4 regions of the Streptomyces sp. NPDC004610 genome follow, and region 1 is predicted to be linked to each of the others. Evidence: riboswitches for the same ligand, from Rfam matches in the RefSeq annotation. Region 1 holds a riboswitch; each other region holds the start of a gene.
The links. Region 1 has a riboswitch for cobalamin ahead of ABZX40_RS31545 (DUF4430 domain-containing protein). Riboswitches for the same ligand answer to the same signal wherever they lie in the genome.
Positions count from the first base shown of each region.

Region 2: it holds a riboswitch for cobalamin, as region 1 does, so the genes downstream of both, ABZX40_RS13945 (cobalamin biosynthesis protein) here and ABZX40_RS31545 (DUF4430 domain-containing protein) in region 1, are expected to answer to the same signal.
Region 3: it holds a riboswitch for cobalamin, as region 1 does, so the genes downstream of both, ABZX40_RS20145 (ABC transporter substrate-binding protein) here and ABZX40_RS31545 (DUF4430 domain-containing protein) in region 1, are expected to answer to the same signal.
Region 4: it holds a riboswitch for cobalamin, as region 1 does, so the genes downstream of both, ABZX40_RS02345 (ribonucleoside-diphosphate reductase subunit alpha) here and ABZX40_RS31545 (DUF4430 domain-containing protein) in region 1, are expected to answer to the same signal.

Region 1 covers NZ_JBEXLA010000035.1:4,270-6,459, forward strand. Annotated here, with positions in the region: gene ABZX40_RS31540 (prenyltransferase/squalene oxidase repeat-containing protein) at 1-516, shown strand, start outside; gene ABZX40_RS31545 (DUF4430 domain-containing protein) at 575-1,078, opposite strand; cobalamin riboswitch at 1,180-1,299, opposite strand; cobalamin riboswitch at 1,454-1,553, shown strand; gene ABZX40_RS31550 ((2Fe-2S) ferredoxin domain-containing protein) at 1,617-2,027, shown strand; gene ABZX40_RS31555 ((2Fe-2S)-binding protein) at 2,098-2,190, shown strand, end outside.
Region 2 covers NZ_JBEXLA010000010.1:185,155-187,344, forward strand. Annotated here, with positions in the region: partial or broken gene ABZX40_RS13945 (cobalamin biosynthesis protein) at 309-1,217, opposite strand; cobalamin riboswitch at 1,359-1,499, opposite strand; gene ABZX40_RS13950 (hypothetical protein) at 1,780-2,001, opposite strand; gene ABZX40_RS13955 (inorganic phosphate transporter) at 2,060-2,190, opposite strand, start outside.
Region 3 covers NZ_JBEXLA010000017.1:10,049-12,238, reverse strand. Annotated here, with positions in the region: gene ABZX40_RS20150 (iron ABC transporter permease) at 1-248, opposite strand, end outside; gene ABZX40_RS20145 (ABC transporter substrate-binding protein) at 251-1,309, opposite strand; cobalamin riboswitch at 1,357-1,506, opposite strand; gene ABZX40_RS20140 (class I SAM-dependent methyltransferase) at 1,577-2,190, opposite strand, start outside.
Region 4 covers NZ_JBEXLA010000002.1:49,297-51,486, reverse strand. Annotated here, with positions in the region: gene ABZX40_RS02355 (GntR family transcriptional regulator) at 1-361, shown strand, start outside; partial or broken gene ABZX40_RS02350 (GNAT family N-acetyltransferase) at 605-850, shown strand; cobalamin riboswitch at 896-1,052, shown strand; gene ABZX40_RS02345 (ribonucleoside-diphosphate reductase subunit alpha) at 1,179-2,190, shown strand, end outside.

The DNA.
Region 1 (2,190 bases):
CCGGTGGACTTCCTCATCGCCCAGCAGTTCAACCCGGGCGGCGGCTTCAAGTACCTCCCCACCGACACCGCCCCCTCCGCCTACGCCTCCATCGACGGGCTGCGCGCGGTCGCGGGCGGCGGCTTCACCTCCGCCCCGCCCGTCCCCACCACCGCCGGTGCCCCGCAGTGGGTGGGCCAGAGCACCTTCACCTCCGGTACGGCGACCCGGCTCGCCCTGACGGTCGACGACGGCGCCGGCGGCCTCAAGGTGTGCTCGGTCGCCGTCACCCCGACCGGGACGACCACCACCCTGGGCGCGGTCCTGGACGCGGCGACCACCGCCGCCACCCCGGCAGGCTGTGTCACCTCGGTCACCCCGGCCTCCGGCACCGGCCCGGTCACCGCGGTCAACGGCAAGGCCAACAGCGGATCCAGCACCTGGAAGGTCAGCATCGACGGCTCGGCGTTCACCGCGGCGACCCGGCAGACCACGGTCAATGTGGGCGACACCCTGGCGGTGCGCTGGGGCGCCTGACAGCCGTGCGGGCCGGGGACGCGGCTGCCGCCGTCCCCGGCCCGCACGGGCGGTACGGCTAGAACGCGGTCCAGGTGAAGGCGACCTTGTCCCCCGCGTTCAGCTCGAACTGGCAGCCGCCGACCGGGGTCGGGGTGCCGTTGACGGAGATGTTCCAGTAGGCGACCCCGCCGCCGCTGACGTCCTTGATGGACTCCACGAAGAAGTCCTCGAAGGACGGGTACCAGCTGCCGTCCCAGGTGAAGTGGTGCTTGCGGGCCGCGTCGTCGAGGGCGGCCGTGGGCGTCGGCACGGCGCTGGGGTGGGCGCCGCCGTTGGTGCCGTCGCATCTGTGGGTGCCGCCGGTGGCGGTGGTCACCTCATGGCCCTTCGTCCGGACCTTCCCCTTGAACAGCAGCCCGTCGGGGCCCTGCACGGTGAGGGAGACCCGGACCGGGGCGTTGGTGTTCACCGTGGCCGGGTCGGCATGGGCGACGGCCGGGGCGGAGGCCAGGGTGAGCCCGAGGACGGATGCGGCGATCAGGGTGCGGGACGAGCGGGGAGCGAGGGTGGAGCGGCGCATGAGATGCCTTCCTGGTGACGGAGGGCCGGCCGCGCGGCAGGGAGCCACCGGCCCTGACAGGGCGGTGTCTCCCGGCTTCACGCTGCGGACCATGACAGGGGGAAGCGATAGGTCACGCACGCCGGGTATCCCGACTCACGGCCGTCCCACGGCCGTTCACGGTTGCAGGTCAGCGCCGGATTCCCACCGGCTTCCCCCGCACGTGCGCCTCTTCTGTTGTGGTGCCCGGCCCCTCGGGACCGGCCGCGGTGATGCTACCGGGACGACCCGTCCGGAAACAGTCACTTCGGAAAGCCGCTCCCGCCCGACCCGAGGCCCTCTGGGACACCGCCCGCCCGGATGCGATGATGATCGCGGACCAGGCGACGGCGGTCCGAGGAAGCCGGTGAGAATCCGGCGCGGTCCCGCCACTGTGACCGAAGCGCGCACCCCGGCCGACCCACCACCGGACGCCCGCCTCGGCAGCCAGACACTCATACGCTGTCGCCTCCTCGACGGACCCCGGGGCGGATCTCCCCGGAGAGAGGCAGGGCGTGGCATGACCACGACTCCGGCCGAACGGCCGACCCGCACCACCGACCCCGCACCACCGGCACCCTGCCGGATCGTCGTCTGCCGTGACTGCTGCTGCGGCAGCCCCAAGGTGACCGGCGTCGACCACGCCGCCCAGACCGCCCGGCTGCGCTCCGGCGCCCCGGTCCGGATCTCCGACTGCCTCGATGTCTGCGACCAGGCCAATGTGGTGGTCGTCCAGCCCTCCGCCGAGGGCCGGGCCGCCGGAGGCCACCCGGTGTGGCTGGGCCTGGTCAACGACCCCGACGCCACGGAGGACATCCTCACCTGGGTCCGCTCCGGCGGCCCCGGCGTCACACCTGCGCCACCGATCCTGGACCTGTATGTGTTCCGCCCACCGCGGCGCGGGGCGACCCCCGTCGGGGAGGAGCAGTGAACGCCCCGGCACCCGGCCCGGCGGAAGGCCGTGAACACCCGGTGTGGCACCGCCCCTTCGGGGCGCTGAGATGAACACCCCCGCCCCCGGCCCGACCCCACGCGCCGCCGTCCCCGCCGAGACCGTGGCCCGCGCCCTCGCCGACGTAGCCGCCCTCGGCGGG
Region 2 (2,190 bases), on a different contig from region 1:
GATCCCGGGTTCGGCGACCCCGGGCTCGGCGAGTCCAGGTTCTGCGTCCTCGGGTTCTGCGACTCCGGCTTCGCCGAGTCCAGGCTCTGCGACTCCAGGCTCCGCGTCCTCGGGTTCCGCGCCCCCGGCTTCGGCGACTCCAGGCTCCGCGCCCCCGGGTTCCGCGACCCGCGCTCCGCCAACCCCGGGTTCTGCGACCCCCGGTTCCCCAGCCCCGCCTTCGCCAACCCCAGCTTCGCCAACCCGGCCTTCGCCAACCCCCCGCCCCCGCCGGCAGGCCCCCGCCCCCACGTCCGCCAAGTCGCCCCCGCCACGCTCACCCCCAGCGCCAGCCACTGCACCCGCCGCGACACCCGTACCGCCCGCTCGACATCCGCGACCGTCACCGCCCGCCCCGTCCCGTTCAGCACCGGGCGCCGCTCGACCCGGCCCGCGTACGACAGGGTCCCGCCGAGTCGCACACCGAGCGCGCCCGCGAACGCCGCCTCCACGACCCCGGCGTTGGGGCTCGGATGCCGGTCGGCGTCCTCGCGCCAGGCCCGCCAGGCCCCTCGCGGATCACCTCCGGCGACGACGGTCAGCGCGGCCGTCAGCCGTGCCCCCGGCCAGCCCGCCACATCGTCGAGCCGCGCGGACGCCCATCCGAAGCGCCGGTACCGCCGCGACCGGTGACCCACCATCGCGTCCAGAGTGTTCACCGCCCGGAATCCCAGCAGCCCCGGCACCCCCGCCACGGCCCCCCACACCAGCGCCCCCACCACCGCGTCGGAGGTGTTCTCGGCCACGGACTCCACGACGGCCCGCGCGATCCCGTCGGCGTCCAGCGCCTGCGGGTCCCGCCCGCACAGATGCGGCAACCGCGCCCGCGCCCCGGCCACGTCCCCGCGCTCCAGCGCGCGCCCGATCGCCCGAGCCTCCCGCCCCAGCGAGGTCCCGCCGACCACGGCCCAGGTGGCGGCGCCGGTCAGCAGGACGGAGGCGGCGGCGGAGGACCGTACCGCGCGGGTCGCCGCCAGGCCCAGGGCGGTGGCGCCGCCCACGCACACGGCGGTGTGCAGCGCGCCCCACCCCCGGTGGTCGCGCCACAGCAGTCGTTCCACGGCGCCCGCCGCCCGTCCGAACACGGCGACCGGATGCCCGCGGCGGGGATCGCCGAGGAGCAGGTCACCGAGGAGTCCGGCGGCGGCGCCGTACGCGAAGTCGCGTTCGGCGGACATCGGCTCAGCCGGCCGCGGAGGCGGAAGTCAGGGGGAGCGGGGTCCCGGTTCCGGGTCCGGATCCGTGTCCAGGTCCGGTGGCGAGCCTCGATCGGCAGCCGAGCATGGCGACATGTCCTCACTCAGGGTGTCCGCGCCCTGGTTCGACGAAGCGGCGGTGAGAGTTCCTGGCTCCCGGGGGGTTCTACCCCGGTGACAGTGGCGGGACCGCGCCGGATTCGCACCGGCTTCCTCTCGTGTCGCCGTAGTTGGCCCCGGCAGTCCACCACGGGGCCGGAGAAACCGTCAACCTGCCGCTGACCTGCGACAGGAGAGTGTGCTCAGCTCCACACAGCGACCGTCGCGCACACCACGAGGGCGGGTACGGAACCCAGGTCCCTGGGTCCGGTACCCGCCCTCGTGGGGGGTGTGCGGGACGAACGCGCGCCCGCGGGCACGCCGTTGCGCGCGGGCCGACCGCTGCACGCGGGTCGGTCGACGATCGGACGGGCCCGCCACCGCGCAGGCGCACCCGCGCCGAACGGACCGCCCCGGCCCGGACCGCCCCGTCCCGGCGCGGGTGTCAGGCGACGATCAGATAGATCCCGTACGCCACGGCCCCCAGGCACGCCGCGAAGCAGGCGTACGCGCCGGTGACCGCGAGCGTCGCGCCCCCGCCGCTGTCGGCCGCGCGCTCATGGCGTGCCAGCCCGCTGATGCCGAGGGTGAACAGGCCGACGAGGGCCACGGTGACCACGAGGCTGACTCCGAAGACGGAGCCGAGGGCCGCCCAGTCGATTTCCATGCTGCTGTGTCCTTGAGTGTCGTGGAGGGGGGAGGGGGAGGGCGACGGACGGCGCCGCTCAGACGGTGGCCTTGGGCGCGGCCGGATCGGGACCGGTACCAGAGGCGGAGCCGGCGGCGGGCGTGCCGCCCTGCTGGGCCGGGATGGCGCCCGCGGCCTCCTCCGCGGCCACGGTCGGCGGCGGCGTCA
Region 3 (2,190 bases), on a different contig from region 1:
CCCAGCAGCACCCGCGGCGCGCGCACGTCCAGCACGATGGTCTCCCGGGCCCCGGACCAGTCCGGCTCGACCCAGCCCGCGCCCAGCGCGTGGGTGACGATCCCCCACACCTGCCCCGGCGGCACCGGCACCGAGCCGATGGCCAGCGCCGCCGTCATGGAGGCCAGCAGCAGGAGGGTGAGGATGAGCAGCGTCCCGGTGAGCGTCAGCCGCCGCCCCACCGCCCCGGCCCGGTCGGCGACGGGCAGCGTCACTCGAAGCGCTCCGGGTGCAGCGCGGGCGCCAGGTCCTCGACGGCGTACGCCGACCGGATACCGACCAGGGCCGCCGTCAGCGGCAGTACCGTGAACCGCTCGTTCTTGATGGCCGGTACGTCCGCGAGGGCGGGCTGCGCGAGCAGGAACTCCTTCTTCCGTTCGACGCTGCCCGCCCCGGCGTAGTCGTAGATGGCGATGACCTCGGGCTTGCGCTCGACGACCTGCTCCCAGGAGACGTCCCCGAAGACCTCGTCCAGGTCGGCGAAGACGTTCTCGCCGCCCGCCAGCCGGATCAGCTCGCTGCCCAGCCCCTTGCCGCCCGCCGTGAACGCGGACTTGTCGCCGCTGTCGTAGACGAACACCGGCACCGGGTCCGCGCCCTCGACGGCGGCGGACGCCTTCTCCACCCGGTCCTCAAGGTCGGCGACCAGGTCGTCCGCCCGCTGCGGCACCCCGAAGATGTCGCCGACGGTGCGGATCTCGTCGTAGGTGTCCTTCATGGTCACCGACTGGTTCTCGGCGCAGTACTCGCGGTTGAGGTAGGTGTCGATGCCCGTGTCGGTGAACGCCTTGCGGGAGCGGCCCTCGTTGTCGGCGAAGGCGCTGCCGTAGCCGCCGTAGACCAGATCGGGTTCGGCCTCCAGGATCGTCTCGAACGACGGTTCCTTCTCGGCCAGTTCCGGGATCGCCTCGAAATCGGCCTCCAGTTCGGGCAGTACCGCCGAGTCGGGGAACGCGGTGCCGACCATGCGGTCCTTCAGGCCCAGCGCGAGCATCAGCTCCGCCGGGTGCTGGTGGATGGTGACGACCCGCTCGGGCGGGGCGTCGTAGGTCGTGCTCACCCCGCAGTTCTCGACGGTGAGGGGGAACCCGGCGGCCTTCGTGCCCGACGGTTTCGGGTCGTCGGCTGCCGGGTCGTCCGAGGCGCCGCAGCCGGCGGCGAGCAGCATCGCCGACAGGGCGAGCGCCGTGACCCGTACGGCACGGGCGGGCACATGGGCAGGCACCCGGGCAGGGGTGGACAGCGGGGGACGGGACAGGCCGTCGTACACGGTGAAGCCTCCTGGGGAGTCCGCGCTCCTCGGAACGGGCCCGCGACAGGCCAGTGTCCTGACTCCCGGATCGACGTTCTCCCCCCGCCTTCCCGCGCCGCGCGCAGTGGCATGCAGAAGGGTGCACTCCCCGGTCACAGTGGCGGGACCGTGCCGGACTCGCACCGGCTTCCTGATTCCCGTCGCGGTGTTGACCTCGTGATCCTACGTTCCGTCCGGTCCTGGTCAAAGGTCGGGGATGTCACACCCCGGGCTCCGGCGGACCCCTTACGCCTCGCGGACCGCCCGCAGCACCAGCCGCTCCGCGTTCTCGTCGTAGGGGCGGCCGTCGAAGCCGCCGAAGATCTCCACCCGGCCGAACCCGGCCTCCTCGGCCATCCGCCGCAGCTCCACCGCGCTGTAGACGAACCACACCAGGGTGGCCCGGGTCACCCGGTCGCCCCGCACCAGCACCCAGTCGCTGCGCAGCCGCGCCCAGTCGTCCAGCACGGTATCCGTCTGCACCATCAGATCCTCCCCGCGCCGCACCACCTTCGGCGGGGTCACCCGGCGGGCCAGCAGTTCCTTGCCCGCGAGATCCAGCACCAGCGTGCCGCCCGGCACGAGGCAGTCGTACATGGTCCGCAGCACCCGCGCGTTGTCCGCCGGGTCCTCGAAGTAGCCGAACGAGGTGAACAGATTGAGGACGATGTCGAAGGCGCCGGGCGCGCTGTAGGCGCGGGCGTCGGCGCGGACATGGGTGACCTCGGCGCCCGACCCGGCCGCGTGCTTGTGGGCCCGCTCCAGCAGGGGCGCGCTGCGGTCCACCCCGGTGACGATGTGGCCGCGCAGGGCCAGCGGCACGGTGAACACCCCCGGACCGCAGCACAGGTCCAGGACCC
Region 4 (2,190 bases), on a different contig from region 1:
CACACGGTACGAGTTCCTCGGCGACGGTCAGCCGGTCCAGCTCTCCGAGTCGTGGGAGCCCATGGCGATCACGGACGGCACTCCGGTCGTACTCCCCGAGATGGGTCCGCTCGCGGGCATGGGGGTGGTCGAGCGCATGCGGTCCCTCGGTGTCGTCATCGACACCGCCGTCGAGATCCCGCGCCCCGGCCGCGCCACCCAGGAACAGGCCAACCTGCTCGGCATCAACCTCGGCGACCTGCTGCTCACGATCGAGCGCACCTACTACGACACGGACGGACGCCCCATCGAGACGGCGGACATCGCCGTGCCGAACGTGCGCTGGGAAGTCGCGTACGAGTTCGGGGTCGACCGGTCCTGACGAGGAGACGGCGCCCACGGGCCCAACCAGCCACCCTCTGAACGCCGAGCACCCCCACCCCCCTAAGGGGCGCTGGGGGTGCCCCCTCTGGGGGTGGGGGTGCCCCCTCTGGGGGAGAACTGCGCGACCAGCCCACCACGACCCGCACCCGGCATCCCACCCCCACGCACCGGCGTTCCCGACCGAGCCGCCGACACCGTGATCTTCATCGCACCCGGCGGGACGCCCGCCGCCGCGAGCGACGAGGCCGAGATCCGCATCCTCGCCGTCGCGCCCAAAGCCCGGCGTCACGGCATCGGTGAGGCCCTCGTCCGGGCCTGCATCGCTCGCCCCGGCGCGGAGCGCATCGTGCTGTCCACGCAGAGCGGGATGCACGCCGCCCACCGCCTCTACGAACGGCTCGGTTTCGTCCGTACCCCGCACCGGGACTGGAATCCCGTGCCGCACCTGGACGACCTCACTCTTCTCACCTACGAGTTGACACTGTGAAACCGGCGCGACACAACATCTGGGGGTGACACGGCGACCGGGCACTACATGTATGCTCATGCTCGCTGTCGCCGCAGGGGAATCCGGTGCGAATCCGGAACTGTCCCGCAACGGTGTACATGTGCGTATTCGCGGTGCCATCCAGCCCCGTGTCAGCACGCCATGGCCAGTCCGAGGACCTGCCGACAGTGCGCCCGGCCACCCGGCCCGGGTGCCATGACGTCCGGGCCTCGTGGAATGGGCCGGTGGACGCGACGCGTACCCGCGCTCGTGCGTCACCGCCCCCTGCCCTCCCCGAGGCCCCGTGCCGAGCGAGGGAGAGCCCCACGTGACGATCGCGCCAGCAGACCCGGCTTCAGCAGTCACCCCCGCGGCTACCGCCACGGAGCCCGACGGTCCCGGAACCGCCCTCCTGCGGACGCTGACGACGCTGACCGCCGACCTCCCCGACGCCGACCCCGGCCGGGTGGCCGCCGCCGCGCTGCGGGGCCGTTCCGCCCGCGCGGACGAGGCGGAGTTGCGGGAGCTGGCGACCGAGGCCGCTGCCGGGCTGATCTCCGAGGACCCCGCCTACTCCCGGCTGGCCGCCCGGCTGCTGACCCTCACCATCGCCGCCGAGGCCGCCTCGCAGGGTGTCACCACCTTCACCGGGTCGGTGGCGACCGGTCACCGCGAGGGCCTGATCGCCGACCGCACCCACGATTTCGTACAGACGTACGCGGAGCGGCTCGACGGCCTCATCGATCCGACCGCCGACGACCTCTTCGGCTACTTCGGGCTGCGCACCCTGCACAGCCGCTACCTGCTGCGCCACCCCATCACCCGCAAGGTGATCGAGACCCCCCAGCACTTCCTGCTGCGGGTGGCGGCCGGGCTGGCGGAGGACGGGACCGTCCGCGCGCTGGACGAGGTGGCGGCCCTCTACCGGCTGATGAGCCGGCTGGACTACCTCCCCTCCTCCCCCACCCTCTTCAACTCCGGCACCCGCCACCCCCAGATGTCCTCCTGCTACCTCCTCGACTCCCCCAAGGACGAGCTGGACTCCATCTACGACCGCTACCACCAGGTCGCCCGGCTCTCCAAGCACGCCGGCGGCATCGGGCTGTCGTACTCCCGGATCCGGTCACGCGGTTCGCTGATCCGGGGCACCAACGGGCACTCCAACGGGATCGTGCCGTTCCTGAAGACGCTGGACGCCTCGGTGGCCGCCGTGAACCAGGGCGGGCGGCGCAAGGGCGCGGCGGCGGTGTACCTGGAGACCTGGCACTCCGACATCGAGGAGTTCCTGGAGCTGCGCGACAACACCGGTGAGGATGCCCGGCGTACCCACAATCTGAATC